2 regions of the Curtobacterium sp. SGAir0471 genome follow, and region 2 is predicted to be linked to the other one. Evidence: riboswitches for the same ligand, from Rfam matches in the RefSeq annotation. Region 2 holds a riboswitch; the other holds the start of a gene.
What was found. A riboswitch is a leader RNA that binds a small molecule or an ion and turns the genes downstream of it on or off. The one in region 2 is predicted to bind thiamine pyrophosphate.

Region 1: it holds a riboswitch for thiamine pyrophosphate, as region 2 does, so the genes downstream of both, thiM (hydroxyethylthiazole kinase) here and C1N91_RS04520 (ECF transporter S component) in region 2, are expected to answer to the same signal.

The regions. Positions count from the first base shown of each region.
Region 1 covers NZ_CP027869.1:1,320,052-1,328,281, forward strand. The annotation lists gene C1N91_RS06065 (VOC family protein) at 1-56, shown strand, start outside; gene C1N91_RS06070 (MarR family winged helix-turn-helix transcriptional regulator) at 143-709, shown strand; gene C1N91_RS06075 (metallophosphoesterase family protein) at 706-1,215, shown strand; gene thiD (bifunctional hydroxymethylpyrimidine kinase/phosphomethylpyrimidine kinase) at 1,337-2,869, opposite strand; gene thiE (thiamine phosphate synthase) at 2,866-3,534, opposite strand; gene thiM (hydroxyethylthiazole kinase) at 3,531-4,412, opposite strand; TPP riboswitch at 4,401-4,496, opposite strand; gene C1N91_RS06095 (NUDIX domain-containing protein) at 4,565-5,497, shown strand; gene C1N91_RS06100 (MFS transporter) at 5,515-6,768, opposite strand; gene C1N91_RS06105 (GntR family transcriptional regulator) at 6,765-7,406, opposite strand; gene C1N91_RS06110 (phosphotransferase) at 7,557-8,230, shown strand, end outside.
Region 2 covers NZ_CP027869.1:972,845-981,074, forward strand. The annotation lists gene treZ (malto-oligosyltrehalose trehalohydrolase) at 1-1,115, opposite strand, end outside; gene treY (malto-oligosyltrehalose synthase) at 1,112-3,574, opposite strand; gene glgX (glycogen debranching protein GlgX) at 3,571-5,898, opposite strand; gene C1N91_RS04515 (hypothetical protein) at 6,028-6,348, shown strand; TPP riboswitch at 6,439-6,550, shown strand; gene C1N91_RS04520 (ECF transporter S component) at 6,546-7,265, shown strand; gene C1N91_RS04525 (ABC transporter ATP-binding protein) at 7,262-8,230, shown strand, end outside.

The DNA of each region.
Region 1 (8,230 bases), 350 kb from region 2:
AGGACATGGTCAAGCTCGACATCCCGGCGCTGCAGGCCGCAGCGGCCGGCGGATGACGAGGAGCCGGGGTGTCCGCCGGTAGGGTGGCGGGACCCACCAGTGCCGGGAGACCGGCGCACCCGGTCACAGGCTGGAGGACCCGATGAGCAGCCCGAGTGCAGACGTCCGCGGCGGCCGCACGACCGACGACGTCCGCAACACGGACATCGGCCGCGCCTACACCGAGCTCTCCCGCATCACCCGACGTGCGAGCATCCGGGCACGCGGCGACGACCTCGTGCTCAGCGTCGTCGACCAGTCCCTCGTCGACTTCGTCGTCCAGCACCCCGGCTGCATGGCGATCGACATCGCCCGCTACCTGCGGCTGAACCGGTCGACGATCTCCCGACAGCTCTCCGGCCTGCTCGCAGCGGGGCTCGTCCGCACCACCGACGGCGGCTCCGGCAACGCGAAGCCGCTCGAGGCGACCGACGCCGGCCGTGCCGCACTCGAGCGCTCGGTGCGTCTGCACCGCGACGCGCTCGAGGAACGGCTCGCCGACTGGTCCGACGACGACGTCGCGCTCCTCGCCGGCCTGCTCGAACGACTCGGCGCCGCCGACGAGGCCGGTCTCCCCATGCCCGCGCGCGCGACCGACGACGGCGCCGGCGCCGACACCGGTCACGGCGGCGACGGCGACCCCGGGCGCGACGGTCCCACCGCCTCGTGACCACCTCGTTCGTCCTGCTCTCCGACACCCACCTGCCGAAGCGCGCGAAGGACCTGCCCGCCGGGCTCTGGGCGGACATCGACGCCGCGGACCTCGTCGTGCACGCGGGGGACTGGGTGGACCTCGCCACCCTCGACGCCGTGCAGGGACGGTCCCGCCGCTCCGAGGGCGTCCGCGGCAACAACGACGGCCCCGAGTTCGACGACCGACTGCCGCTCGTCGCGCGGTTCACCGTCGAGGACCTGCGGTTCGCCCTGGTGCACGAGACCGGTGCCGCGACGGGCCGCGAGCGTCGGGCCGACGCCGCCTACCCGGACACCGACGTGCTCGTCTTCGGGCACTCGCACATCCCCTGGGACTCGGTCGCGCCCTCGGGCATGCGCCTGCTCAACCCCGGGTCGCCGACGGACCGCCGTCGACAGCCCGACTTCACCTGGATGCGGGGCACGGTGGACGGGCGCGCACTGACGGTCGAGACGGTCCGCCTGCCCCCGGCAGCCCGCTGACGCGACGCAGCGGTCGGGACGGCGGGCAGGGACCGCGCGGACGCTCCGGACGGGAGGCGCGGCTGCTGTCCGCCCCGCGCCTCCCGTCCGTCCCGTGGCGGGTGCCACCGCCGTGGTCCGGTCAGCCGCGCCAGCAGGGCGGCTCCGTGGGCATCCGGAAGAACGCGAGCTCCCACTCGGTCGACTGCCGGTGCGCCCGCGCCATCCGCCCCCGCTCCGCCGGGTCCGCAGCCGCGGCGAGTGCCTCGACCCGTGCGGTCGCCGCGGCGCTCGCCGCCGCGAACGTCGGGTCCCCGTACGCACCGAGCCAGTCCGCGAACGGGTGTCCCTCCGGAGCGTGCCCGAGCTGCGTCCCGACCCAGGCGTAGACCCGGAAGCACGGCAGCACGGCGGCGGCGAGCACCCCGACCGACCCGCTGTCGGCCGCGTCCTGCAGGTGGGCGAGGTACCCCGCGCAGGTCGGGTGGACCGGGTCGTCGGCGTGGGTGCCGGCCAGATGGCGGTGGTGCAGGTCCCGTGCCTCGTCGGCGCAGCCCTGTGCGGCTGCGGCCCACTCCGCTGCGGCGTCGCCGTCCGAGGCCGTTGCCAGGCGCCGGAGGTGCTGCTCGTAGGCCCGCAGGTAGTGGAGGTCCTGCGCGAGGTACCCGGCGAACACGTCCGGGTCGAGCGTGCCGTCGGCGAGGCCCTCCAGGAAGCCGCACGAGAGCGTCGCGTCGAGGGTCTCCGCGACGTCCGTCCACCACCGGTCCGTCCAGGTCACCGCGGGCAGGGCCGCACGGGTACGGGCGCCGTGGTCGACCGGGCCGTTGCCCGTCCCGACGTGCAGGGCGTCGGCACCGCGGAGCGCCTCGGTGAGCCAGGACTTCGCCTCGCCGACCGCGAGCTCCCAGTCGCCGTCGCGTGCCGCCAGCGTCGCGATCGCACTCGACAGCGAGCACCCCGTGCCGTGCGTGTTGGTCGTGGCGACCCGCGGCCCCCGGAAGGTCCGGGCGGAGCCGTCGGGCCGGACGAGCACGTCGTCGGAGGTCGGGCCGGTGTCGTGGCCGCCCTTCGCGAGCACCAGGACGTCCCAGCGGCGGGCCACCAGAAGTGCGGCCTCCAGGGGTGTCGCGGCGGTGCCCCCGGCGAGCGCGACGAGGTCGGTCAGCTCCGCGCGGTTGGGGGTCACCAGGTCGGCGAGGGCGAGCAGGTCGCCCATCGCGGCCGCGGCCTGCGGGTCGAGCAGCCGATCGCCGCTCGTTGCGACCATCACCGGGTCGACGACGACCACGGGTGGGCGGTGCTCGCGGAGCCAGTCGGTGACCGTGCGGACGACCTCGACGGTGCCGAGCATCCCGACCTTGACCGCGTCGACCACGACGTCGTCCGACACGGCGTCGAGCTGCTGCCGGAGGAACCCGACGTCGGGCACGTGCACCGACCGGACCCCGTGGGTGTTCTGCGCGACGAGGGCCGTGACGACCCCCATCCCGTAGCCGTCGTGCGCCGCGATCGCCTTGAGGTCCGCCTGCAGCCCCGCGCCGCCGGTCGGGTCGGTGCCCGCGATGCTGAGGACACGCGGGACGAGCAGCCCGCCCGGTCGAGCCTGCACGACGTGCCCCGTGCGCCCCGACGCTCCGGTGCCGGTGCCGGTTCCTGCGCCCGGGGCGGTCATGCCCCGCTCCACGCGCGGACGTAGGCCGCTGCCGCCGCGTGCGGGTCGGCGGCGGCGCAGATCCCGGCCACCACCGCGACGCCCGCGGCACCGGCCGCCCGCAGCGGCGCGACGTCGTCGAGGGCGACCCCGCCGATCGCGACGCACGGGAGCCCGAGCGGCCGAGCAGCGCGCACGATCCGGGCGACGCCGTCGACGCCGAGCGCCGGCGGGTGGTCCGGCTTCGTCGCGGTGGGGTGGACGACACCGACCCCGAGCAGGTCCACCGTGCCGCGGGGCAGCGCCGCGACGGCGGCGAGGTGCTCCGGCGTGTTCGCGGTGAGCCCCACGTGGGCGTCCGGCCCGAGGAGCGCCCGGGCGGCGGCGACCGGCAGGTCCGACTGGCCGAGGTGGACGCCCGCGACCCGGCGTCCGGCGCGTCGGGCTGCGAGCGCGACGTCGGTCCGGTCGTCCACCACGACGGTCGCGCGGTCCCCGACGGCGTCGGCCACCGCGGCGGTCAGGGCGAGGAGGTCGCGGACCGGCGCCTGCTTGTCCCGCACCTGCACGAGCCGCACGCCGGCGTCGACCGCGGCACGGACGACGCCGAGCACGCCCCTGCCGTGCCGGTCGACGAGCACGGGGTCGGTGACCAGGTAGACGCCGAGGTCCACCGGGGCGCTCACGGTCGGACCGCCGCAGGTGCCGTGACGTGCGTCGTGACGCGAGCCACCCGGACGACGTCCTCGGGGGTCAGCGCTGCCAGGCGGTCGAGGAACAGTGGCTGGAACGTGCCGGGCCCGCCGGCGTCCCGTGCGGCCAGCTCGGCGGCGACCGTGTGGACGAGGGTGCCGGCGACGGCGGCCGTGCCGGGGTCCTCCGGGACCACCGCCGCGAAGGCGGCGATCACGGCGCCGAGCGCGCAGCCGCCCCCGGTGATGCGCGTCAGCAGCGGTGTTCCGTTCGCGACCCGCACCACGCCCGTACCCGGCGCGACCAGCAGGTCGACGGGACCGGACACGGCGACGGCGCCCACGAGCCTCCCGTCCGACGCCCGGAGCGCGGCCTCCCGTGCCTCGTCCGTCCCGGCGGTGCTGTCGACCCCGCGGCCCCCGTCGGCGGCGCCGAGCAGTGCGAGGACCTCCGAGGCGTTGCCGCGGAGCACGGACGGCCGGAGCGCGAGCAGCTCGTGGGCGAGGGCGGTGCGGACCGGCAGCGAGCCGACCGCGACGGGGTCCAGGACCCACGGGGTGCCGGCGTCGACCGCGGCGGTGACCGCCTCGACCGACGCCGCGCGCGGCTCGGGATGCGGTGTGCCGGTGTTGACGAGCAGGGCGTCGGCCACCCGGGCGAACGGGCCGGCCTCGGTGGTGACGTCGACCATCGCGGCGGAGGCGCCGAGGGCGAGCAGGACGTTCGCCGTCACGTTCTGCACCACCGTGTTCGTGATGCACTGCACCAGGGGGCTGCGGGCGCGCACCTCCTCGAGCAGCGTGGCGGTGCGGGCAGCCCAGTCCGGGGACGGGGCGCCGGCGGATCCGGGTACGGGCGCAGCAGTGTGCATGGACGATCCCTTCGCGAGTACGAGCTCGAGCAGGTTCGACGGGTGTGATCTCAGCCGCTCGGTGCGGCACCCCGTGTCTCGGACGACACCGTACACGACGTCCGACTTCGTCCTCCGGGCACACCGGGGGTGCGGTGTGCCAGTGTTGACGGGTGCCTGACGTGACCCCTCCCGGACCGCCGCCCGGACCCCGAGACCCCGGCGACGCGTGGGCCGTCGGACCGGACGGCACGAAGGCCTGGGGACGCTTCGGCGCGGCCGGACTGCTCGTCGACGACGGCGCCGGACGCGTGCTCCTGCAGCACCGCGTGGAGTGGAGCCACCACGGCGGCACGTGGGGCATCCCCGGCGGAGCACGGCACCAGGGCGAGGACGCCGTCACCGCGGCGCTCCGCGAGTCCGCCGAGGAAGCGGGGGTGCCCGAGGACGGCATCGACCTCCGGCACGCCGCCGTGCTCGACCTCGGGTTCTGGACCTACACGACCGTCGTCGGCCGGGCCCGGACCCCGTTCGAGCCGGTGATCGCCGACCGCGAGAGCCTCGCACTGTCGTGGGTGCCCGTCGCCGAGGTCGACGCGCTGCCGCTGCACCCGGGCTTCGGTGCCTCGTGGCCGGCGCTCCGAGCCGCGATCGAGACCGTCCCGCACGTGGTGGTCGACGCGGCGAACGTGGTCGGCAGCGTGCCGGACGGCTGGTGGCGGGACCGCGCGGGTGCGGCGGAGCGACTGCTGTCGTCCGTGGCGGCGCTCGCCGCACAGGGCGTGGACGCGGGGGAGCTCGGGCTGCCGTTCGCGCGGTGGTGGCCTCGGTGGACGGTGGTGCTCGAGGGTGAGGCACGTGCCGCAGCGGCGACGGGGAACGGTGCCGGCGGGACGGCCGGGGTCGGCGCGGACCACGGCGGCGCCTCGGTCGCGGTCGTCCGGGCCGAGGGCTCCGGCGACGACGCGATCGTCGAGGCCGCCCGCTCGGCGCTCGACGACGGTCACGCACCGGTCGTCGTCGTCACGGCGGACCGGGAGCTCCGGACCCGCGTCGAGGCCCTGGGCGCCGAGGTGCGCGGCCCGGGCTGGTTCCGCGAGCAGTAGCCCCGACCGCCGCTCCGTCAGTCCTCGGGCACGTAGCGCCGCGACGACACCAGCAGCGCCACCCACGACACCACGCCGAGCCCGACCACGACGGCCAGGACCACCGACACCGGCACCCCGGCGCCACCCACGACCGCCGCGATGACGGCCGGCGCGAGGAACCCGCTGTAGGCCACCGCGTAGAACGCCCCCGTCAACCCGGCCAGGTCCCGCGACCCGGCGATCCGCTGCACCTCGAGCAACGACGAGACCAGCGCGGTCCCCATCCCGACACCGATCACCACGTTCGCCACGAGCCCCACCCACACCGACTGCAGCTCGATCGCCAGGAGCACGATCGCGATACCGACGGTCACCACCGCGACCGCGGTCACGAGCCCGCGCGCCGAGGACACCGAGTGCACCCGCTTCGCGAACGGCTGCACGGCGCTCGACACCCCGAGCGCCACGACGGTCGCGGCCGTGGCGAACACGAGCCCCCACTGGCCGGTCGCACCGGCCAGCCGGGTCGGCAGGTACCCGTAACCGATCGCGGCCGACCCGAAGATCCACGGCGCGGCGACGACGACGACCCGCGTGAACCGGCGGTGCCCGGCGCTCGGGATCGCGAGCTGCCGCCACCACGGCCCGGCCAGACCGCCGTGCACCGCGGTCTCCGGCGCCCGCCACACCACGAGGGCGAACGGCGCCGCGACGCAGACGTGCACGAGGAACGGCAGGACCTCGGGCGCGGGACCCCACTGCGCGATCCCGCCCGCGACGAGCGCACCGATCCCGGACCCGAGCGTGAACGCCAGTGATGCACGCCGTGCTCCCGAGCCGACGTCGGCTCCGGGGTCGTGCCGTCCCTGCGAGAGCTCCTTCACCCAGCTGTTGCCGACCGCCATCGCGATGCCCACCGTCACCCCCGAGAACAGCCGTCCGGCCGCCAGGAACCCCGGCCCCAGCGGCCCGAGTGCCAGGAGTCCGCTGCCGACGACCGCGGCGCCGATGCCGACGAGCATGAGCGGCTTCCGTCCGTGCCGGTCGGACAGTGACCCGGCGACGAGCAGCGCGGGTGCGAGCCCGAGCACGTAGACGCCGAGGAAGGCGTTGACGAGCAGGGACGAGTAGTGCGCCCGCTCCTCGTACATGAGCAGCAGCGGCGAGAACTGGTTGCCGCCCCACGAGCACACGAAGACCGCACCCCAGACCATCGCCCACGGCGCCACCCGGCTCGCCGGCACCGCGACCGACCCGGTGGTCGGGATGCTCCCGGTCGCACCGCTCACAGCGCACCCCGGTGCGAGGCCACGTGGGCGCGGAGGACCGCGGCGTACCGCTCGGCGTCGCCGTCGTCGAGTGCGGCGGCGAGTGCGCGGTGGTCGTCGAGCGACGCCTGCAACTGCTCCGGCCGGAGCCGCATCAGCTGGTGCCGGAGCCGCTGCTGCCGGTCGCTCAGCGTCCGGGCGAACAGGACCGCGATCGCGTTGCGCGACGCCGCGATCACGGCCGCGTGGAACGCCGCGTCCCGCTCGACGAACCGGTCGACGTCACCGGCCGCCACCGCCGCCTCCTGTTCCGCCAGCTCGGCCTGGAGGCGCGGTGCCAGTTCCGCAGCGCGGCCGTCGGTGACGACGCGGGCCGCGGCCGTCGACTCGATCGCCTCGCGCATCTCCAGCACGTCCGCCGCCTCGTTCGGGGACATCGGGCGCACGACGGCACCCCGGCGCGCCCCGAGCAGGATGAGTTCCTCGGCCGCGAGACGCAGGAACGCCTCGTGCACCGGAGTCCGTGAGACGCCGATCTCCTGGCACAGGGCGTTCTCGCTGATCGCGGTGCCGCCCGGCAGGTCCCCGCGGATGATCGCCCGCTTGACGTGCTCGTAGGCCCGTTCGGCCGCGGGGAGCTCGGTGTTGGTGTCGCTCACGACAGCCGATCCTACGCCTTGCATGCAAGCTTGCATCCCGAGCGCAGCGAGAACGTCACACGGCGTTCGTGACCGGATCGAGACATTCTCCGGCCACCGTCGCTACGCTGACCCTCACGTCAACGGAGACGTACCGATCAGGAGGTCACGATGGAGCGTGTCACCAGAGCCGACGACCGCGTCCACCGCCCCGCGGGGCCCTGGACGCCGACGGTCCACCGGCTGCTCGCGCACCTGCACGAGCAGGGGTTCGTCGCGGCCCCGGAACCGATCGCCGTCGGCGGCGCGGTCGAGACGGTGAGCTTCGTACCCGGCACGGCGGGGAACTACCCGTGGAGCACCGAGATCGCGAGCGAGGCCGCCCTCGTCACCTCCGCGCGGCTGCTCCGCCAGTACCACGACGTCGCGGCGACCTACCCGCGCGACGCGACGGTCGACGTGTGGTCGCAGGCGGAACGACTGCCGGTCGAGACGATCGTGCACGGCGACTTCGCGCCGTACAACTGCGTCTACGACGGCATCGCTGCCGTCGGGCTCATCGACTTCGACACTGCGCACCCCGGACCGCGGGTCTGGGACGTGGCGAGCGCCGTCTACCGCTTCGCGCCGTTCACCACCGGACTGGTCGAGGGCGGCACCGCGCCGGGGCTCGACGAACGCCTCGACCGCGCGGTGGAGTTCTGCCGCGCCTACGGGCTCGACGACCGATCCCGCGGGGTGCTCGTCGAGACGATGACGGCGTCGCTCGTCGCCCTCGTCACGACGATGGAGACCGAGGCCGCGGCGGGGAACCCGAAGTTCCTCAGCGACCTGGAGCACGGACA
Region 2 (8,230 bases):
ACGAGCGCCGTCGTGGGTGAGGTGCCACGGTCGATCGGTCGTCCGTGTCGCTTCCCCCGGAACGACGACCACGTGCCGTCGTGGAAGAACCCGTGCTCCAGGACCTTCGCCAACGCGGACAGCGGTTCGAAGTCGGCGTAGTAGCCGTTCGTCTCACCGGTGACGGCCACGTGGACGGCGTGGTGGAAGTCGTCCGACCACTGGCCGGTGAGGCCGTAGCCGGAGGCCTCCTGCGGACGGAACATGATCGGGTCGTTGAGGTCGGACTCGGCGATGAGCGACAGCGGGCGGCCGACGAACTCGGAGTACGCCTCGGTCTCGGACGCCATGACCTGCAGCACGTGCGGGCGGGTGGTGTCCCGGATCGCGTGCACGGCATCGAGCCGGAGCCCGTCCACGTGGTGGTCGCGGAACCACATCCGGACGTTGTCGAGCACGTACCTGCGGACCTCGGGGTGCTCGACGTTGACCGAGTCGCCCCACGTGTTGCCGAGGCCCTGCAGCAGGTACGGACCGTACAGCGGCAGGTAGTTGCCGCTCGGACCGAGGTGGTTGTAGACGACGTCCTGGATGACGCCGAGACCCAGCGCGTGGGCGGTGTCGACGAAGCGGTCGTAGGCGTCCGGGCCGCCGTACGGGTGGTGCACTGCGAACCAGCCGACCCCGTCGTAGCCCCAGTTCCACTCGCCGTTGACGGCGTTGACCGGGAGGAGCTCGACGAACTCCACGCCGAGCTCGACGAGGTGGTCGAGCTTGGCGGCGGCGGCGTCGAGCGTGCCCTCGGGGGTGTACGTGCCGATGTGCATCTCGTAGATGACGGCCCCGCGCGCGGGACGACCGGTCCATGCCTCGTCGGTCCATGCGAACCGCTCGGGGTCGACGACCTCGGACGTGCCGTGCACGCCGTCCGGCTGGTACCGGCTGCGGGGGTCCGGTCGGACGTCCTCGTCGTCGTCGATGCGGAAGCCGTAGCGTGCTCCGACCACCGGGGCGATCTCGTCGGTGCTCCACCAGTCGTCGTCACCGCGGGTCAGCGCGTACTCGACGTCGTCGACGACCAGGCGCACGCGCTCCGGGTTCGGCGCCCAGACGGCGTAGCGGGCGGGAACGGTCATGCGTGACCCTCCAGGATCTCGATCTCGGCCTGCTGGTCGGAGACGGCGGCGCCGTCGGACCCGTCAGCAGCGGGTGTGGTCGACGACGTGGACGAGGCGGCAGTGGTCGCCCGGTCGTCCGCCGTCGCGGTGTCGGCGAGGTCGGCGGGCACGAGGAGCGCCACCGGCAGGTCGGCGAGCAGCTCGGCGAGCGCGATCCCGCGGGACGCCGGGAAGCGCCGGCCGGTGAGCAGGTCGACCCGGTCGAGCGGCACCGGGTGCACGAGCGTGTCGCCCCAGCCCCCGACCCGTTCGAGTCCGACGGGCAGACGGGTCGCGACGGTCACCGCACCACCGCGGTCGAACGCCAGCACGTGGTCGGCGGCGCTCCCCGTGGCCTCGAGGCCGAGGTAGCGGGTGAACAGCTCGGGGTGGTCGCGGCGCAGGCGCAGGGCGCGGCTCACCACGAGGGTCTTCACGGCACCGTCGAGCCCGATGGCGGGAAGCTGCTCCGGGCCGTCGTCCTCGGGGCCGTCGAGCCCGGCGAGCACGTGTCGGAGTTCCGCGTAGTCGACGGGTCGGCGGTTGTCCGGGTCCACGAGCGAGCGGTCCCAGCTCTCGGTGCCCTGGTAGACGTCCGGCACACCGGGCATCGTCAACTGCACGAGCTTCTGGCCCAGGCCGTTCGACCAGCCGGCGGCGTCCACCACCCGGTCGAGCTCGTCGAGCACCGCCACGACCTCGGGGTCGTCGAACGACGCGTCGACCAGGGCGTGCATCTGGCGCTCGAACGCCTCGTCCGGTTCGGTCCACGTCGTGCTGTCGCCAGCCTCGCGCGAGGCCTTCTCGGCGTAGGCGTGCAGACGCTCGCGACTGGCGGGCCGCGCACCGACGATCGCCTGCCAGAGCAGGTCGGCGAACACGGCGTCGTCGAGCGGGGCGAGCGACTGCAGGCGCTCGAGTGCAGCGGTCCACTCGGACCCGAGCTCGGCGAGCACCGTGATGCGTGCGCGGGTGTCCTCGCTGCGCTTGGTGTCGTGCGTGGTGAGCGTGGTCATGGTGTGCGGCCAGCTGCCCTGGCGGTCCCGCTGTGCCTGGTGGAAGTCCTCGACGGACACGGCGAACAGGCTCGGGTCCGCGCCGACCTCGCTCAGGGTGGTGAGGCGCGACGTGCGGTAGAACGCGGTGTCCTCGACGCCCTTCGCCATCACCATGCCCGACGTCTGCTGCAGCCGCACGGCCGCCGCGTGACCGGGGTCGACGAGCGCCGGGGCGATGCGGTCGATCACGTCGTCGAGGTCCGGACGGGCCTCGGCCGCGCGCTCGAGGGCGTCGACGAGGTGGTGGACGCCCTCGGGCAGGTACGTCCGGTAGACCTCGAACGAGGCGACGATCTCGGCGACGGCGTCCACGATCCGGTCCTCGGGCACATCGGGCGCCACCGGGGCGAGGAGCCGGGCGAGCCGACGGACCTCGCTGCCGAGGATGCCGTCCGCGATCCCACGTCGGGTGTGGTGCGTGAGCTGCTGCCAGTCGGTCGGCTCGGCACCGGAGGCGGCGCTGAGCGGCTGTTCGCCGGCGGGGTCGACGAACACGCGGTCGACCACGGCGAGGGCGTCGTACCCGGTCGTCCCGTCGACCGGCCACGACGACGGGAGCTGCTCGCCGGGCTCGAGGATCTTCTCGACGAGCGTGTACGCACCGCCGGTCAGTTCGTGCAGGTCCTGCAGGTACCCGGCGGGGTCGTACAGGCCGTCCGGGTGGTCGATGCGCAGGCCGTCGACGAGCCCGTCGCGGAACCAGCCGCCGATCGTGGCGTGCGACGACGCGAACACCTCGGGCTCCTCGACCCGGATGGCGGCGAGGGTGTTCACCGCGAAGAACCGGCGGTAGTTGAGGTCGTGGTCGGCACGCTTCCAGTGCACGAACTCGTAGTGCTGGCGGGCGTGCACGGTCTCGACGTCGTCGCCGTCCTGCACGGTACCCTCGGCGGTCGGGTACGCGGTCTCACCCACGTACAGCCGACCGTCGCGGAGCTCGACCGCGTCGAGCAGCCGGTCGTCGAGCACCGGGATGCGGATGCGACCGTCGCCGGCCTGCCAGTCGACGTCGAAGGCCCACGCGACGGGGGAGCCCTGGCCGGACTCGAGCAGCGACCACCACCACGGGTTCGCCTCGGGGGTGGCGACGCCGACGTGGTTCGGCACGATGTCGACGAGCACGCCCAGACCGGCGGCGTGCGCGGCCTCGGCGAGCGCCCGGAGCGCGGCGTCGCCGCCACGCTCGGTGTCGACGTGCGAGTGGTCGACGACGTCGTAGCCGTGCTGGGACCCGGGTTCGGCCTGCAGCACGGGGGAGAGGTAGACCCAGTCCGCACCGAGCGTGCGGATGTGGTCGACCACGCCCCGGGCGGCGGCGAGGTCGAAGTCGGCGGTGACCTGCAACCGGTAGGTGGACGTGGGGACGCGGTGAGCGCTCACGCGGTGGCTCCTGTGGATTCGGGTTCGGGTTCGGTGTCGGGCGAGTCGGTGTCGGTCGCATCAGGGTCTGCAGCAGGCGCAGCGGATGCGGGCGGGGATGCGGGGGAGGCCGTGGACCCCGGGTCGGTCGCGGATGTGGCGGTCGACGCCGCCGGGTTGGTCGGGGTGGACTGCCGCCCGCCCTCGACCGACTCGACCTCGGTGGTGGTGACCTCGTGGTCGGGTTCGGCGCGGAGCACGATCATCGAGCGCGCCGGCACGTCGAGCGGGGTTCCCGCGTCGAGCACGGTCTCGCGCGCCCCGGGCTCGGCCGTGTCGATCCGCACGGTCCACCCGGGGGAGTACTCCTCGGGCGGCAGCGTGAACGTCACGACGTCGTCGTGGGCGTTGTAGTAGGTCAGGAACGCCACGTCGGTGACGCGCTCGCCCCAGCGGTCGCGCCCGCGGATGCCCTCGCCGTTCAGGTACATGCCGACGCTCTTGCCGAATCCTGAGTCCCAGTCCTCCGGGTCCATCGCATCGCCGGAGGGGGTCAGCCAGACGACGTCGGGCAGGGGCTCGCCTTCGCCCCGGCGCACCGGTCGGCCGTTGAAGTAGCGGGTGCGCCGGAACGTCGGGTGGTCGTGCCGCAGCTTCACGACGTCGGCGGTGAACTGCACGAGCTCGTCGTCGGCGTGCTCCCAGTCGATCCAGCTGATCGCGGAGTCCTGCGCGTACACGTTGTTGTTGCCGTGCTGCGTCCGGCCGAGCTCGTCGCCGTGGGCGATCATCGGCACGCCCTGGCTGAGCAGCAGCGTGGCGAGGAAGTTCCGCCGACGCTGGAGCCGGAGCGCCGCGACGTCGGGGTCGTCCGTCGGTCCCTCGACCCCGGAGTTCCACGACCGGTTGTGGCTCTCGCCGTCGTTGTTGTCCTCGCCGTTGGCCTCGTTGTGCTTCTCGTTGTAGGCGACGAGGTCGTACAGCGTGAAGCCGTCGTGCGCGGTGATGAAGTTGATGCTCGCCTTGGGCGTCCGGCCGTCGTGCTCGTACAGGTCCGCCGACCCGGAGATCCGCGAGGCGAACTCGCCGAGGGTCGAGGGCTCACCCCGCCAGAAGTCGCGCACGGTGTCGCGGTACTTGCCGTTCCACTCCGACCACTGCGGCGGGAAGTTGCCGACCTGGTACCCGCCGGGCCCGACGTCCCACGGCTCGGCGATGAGCTTCACCTGCGACACGATCGGGTCTTGCTGCACCAGTTCGAAGAAGGCCGCGAGCCGGTCGACCTCGTAGAACTCGCGGGCGAGCGCCGCGGCGAGGTCGAAGCGGAACCCGTCGACGTGCATCTCGGTGACCCAGTAGCGCAGGGAGTCCATGATCAGCTGCAGCGAGTGCGGGTGCCCGACGTTGAGCGAGTTCCCCGTGCCGGTCGTGTCCATGTAGTACCGCTTGTCGTCCTCCACCAGGCGGTAGTAGGCGGCGTTGTCGATGCCGCGGAACGACAGCGTCGGGCCGAGGTGGTTGCCCTCTGCCGTGTGGTTGTAGACGACGTCGAGGACCACCTCGATGCCCGCACGGTGGAGCTCGCGCACCATCGCCTTGAACTCCTGCACCTGCTGGCCGCGGTCGCCGGAGGACGAGTAGTGCGAGTGCGGGGCGAAGAAGCCGATGGTGTTGTAGCCCCAGTAGTTCGACAGCCCCTTCTCCTGCAGCGTCGAGTCGTTGACGAACTGGTGCACGGGCATGAGCTCGAGCGTCGTGATCCCGAGCCGCTTGAGGTGCTCGATGACGGCCGGGTGGGCGACGCCGGCGTAGGTGCCGCGCTGCTCCTCGGGCACGTCGGGGTGCGTCTCGGTGAGGCCCTTGACGTGCGCCTCGTAGATCACCGTCTCGCCGTAGGGGATCCGAGGTGCCCGGTCGCCCTGCCAGTCGAAGAACGGGTTGATGACGACGCCCTTCATCATGTGGGACGCCGAGTCCTGGTCGTCGGTCGAGTCCGGGTCGCCGAACGTGTACGAGAACAGCGCCTGGTCCCAGTCGATGTCGCCGCTCGTCGCCTTGGCGTACGGGTCGAGGAGCAGCTTGTTCGGGTTGCCGCGCAGCCCGTTCGCCGGGTCGTACGGGGCGTGCACGCGGAAGCCGTACTCCTGCCCCGGGGCGACGTTCGGCAGGTAGGCGTGCCAGACGTGGGCGTCCACCTCGACCAGGTCGACGCACTCCTCGTTCCCCGCGTCGTCGAAGAGGCACAGTTCCACACGGTCGGCGACCTCGCTGAACAGGGCGAAGTTCGTGCCGCTGCCGTCGTAGGTCGCCCCGAGGGGGTACGGGTTGCCGGGCCAGGTGTGCAAACGGTCCTCCAGGTGTGGGTTTCGTCAACATATCGGCGCGAGCCTCCGGCGTCCGCAGACAAGCCACAGCCGTGGACACCGCGGGCCCGACCCCACCCTGTGGAGGAACCGCCGAGTAGCCTCGCGCGCATGGCCAACATCGTGAGTCAGATCGCAGACAAGGTGCGCCCGGTGGGCGTCTCGACGAACTACGGGGAGCCGGTCGAGGTCGGCGACCAGACCCTGATCCCGGTGTCGATCGGCTGGTTCGGCTTCGGCGCCGGCGGCGACGACGAGAACGGCGGTGGCGGCGGTGGCGGCGCATCGATCCCCGTCGGCGCCTACGTGCGCCGCCCCGGACAGGACCTGCAGTTCGAGCCCAACCTCATCTCGCTGCTCGCGGTGAGCATCCCGACCATCTGGGTGACCGGCAAGGCCCTGAGCAAGGTGATCCGCGCCCTCAAGAAGTGAACCACCGGACGGGAGGCCCGTGGCGACGCCGCCACGGGCCTCCCGTCCGTCACGTGCACGCGTCACACGACGTGACCGCGTCTAGACTGCTGCCACACACACGGGAGTCCGGGACCGCCGGGCTGAGAGGGAGCGAACGGCGCTCCGACCGTCGAACCTGATCCGGGTCATGCCGGCGCAGGGAGGAGTCAGCAACCATGCCTGCAACCACGCAGTCCGCAGTACCGTCCACCGCCCCGAAGCGCTCGTTGCGCTGGCGGGTCGTCGACATCGTCGTCGCCAGCGTCCTCGCCGTCGCGATCGGCGTCGTCTTCAAGCTCTGGGAGTTCGGCTACGAGCCGATCAGCGCCGTCGCCGGTCTGGTCCTGCCCGGCACCCAGGCGCTCTTCGGCGGGGTCTGGCTGCTCGCCGGACCGGTCGTCGCGATCGTCGTCCGGAAGCCCGGCGCCGCGCTCTACGCCGAGATGGTCGCCGCCAGCGTCGAGGCGCTGCTCGGCACGCAGTGGGGGTGGCTGACGCTCGAGGCCGGCCTCGTGCAGGGCCTCGGTGCCGAGCTCGTGCTCGCGCTGTTCCTGTACCGCGCCTACCGCCTGCCGGTCGTCGTGCTCGCCGGTGCCGCCGCCGGCCTCGCCCTCGGCATCAACGACACGGTGCTCTGGTACCCGGGCCTCGACGCCGCCTTCAAGACCGTCTACGTCGTGTCCGCCGTGGTGTCCGGCGCCGTGATCGCCGGACTCGGCTCGTGGCTGCTCGTCCGGGCGCTCGCCGCGACCGGGGTGCTCTCCTCGTTCGCAGCGGGGCGTGAGCACGCTCGACGGTCGCAGGCCCCGGGGACGACCTCGGCGGACGCGGTGGCCACCGACACCGAGACGCCTGCCGCCGAGCAGGCCGAGCGCGGGTCCCGCGCCGCCCGGTGACCGCCGTGTCGTCCTCGGGGGCGGCGCGCGTCGTCTTCCGTGACTGGGGCTGGCGGTACGCCGGGCGCGACGCCTGGGCCGTCCGCGGCCTGGACCTCGTCGTCGAGCCGGGTGGGCGCGTCGCGGTCGTCGGTCCATCGGGCGCCGGCAAGTCGACGGTGCTCCGTGCGGTGGCGGCGGTCCTGGCCGACGAACCCGACCCCGACGACGACACCGCGGCAGCCGTGCAGGGCTCCGTCCTGGTCGACGGTGCCGACCCCCGCGCGGTCCGCGGGCGCGTCGGCCTCGTCATGCAGGACCCCGAGGCCCACACGGTGATGTCGCGCATCGGCGACGACGTGGCCTTCGGCTGTGAGAACACCGGGGTGCCCCGGGCCGAGACCTGGGAACGGGTCCGGCACGCGCTCGGGGTCGTCGGACTCGACCTGCCCCTCGACCGGTCCACGAGCCGGCTCTCCGGCGGGCAGCGGCAGCGTCTGGCGCTCGCGGGGGTGCTCGCGATGCGTCCGGGGGTGCTCGTGCTCGACGAACCGTGCGCGAACCTCGACCCCGAGGGGGTGGCGCAGGTCCACGACGCCGTCCGGGCGCTGCTCGACACCACCGGCGCGACCATGCTCGTGGTCGAGCACCGGATCGGCACCTGGCTCGACCTGGTCGACCGCCTCGTGCTGCTCGAACCCGGCGGCGGCGTGGTCGCGGACGGGGCCCCGGCGACGGTGCTCGCGGAGCACGGCGCTGCGCTCACCGCGGCCGGCGTGTGGGTGCCGGGCGCCGAGCCGGCCCGGGGCTCGTCCCGAGCAGGCGGGGTCCCGTCGCGCGCGGCCGGCGGCGCGTCGCCAGGGAGCGGGGGCGCGTCGCGAGCGGGCGGCGCTCCTGCGCCAGCGGACCGGGCCTCCTCGCGAGCGGGCGGAACCGCACCGGGTGCACCGCCCGACGAGGGCACGTTCCGCCCGCTCGACGGGGGA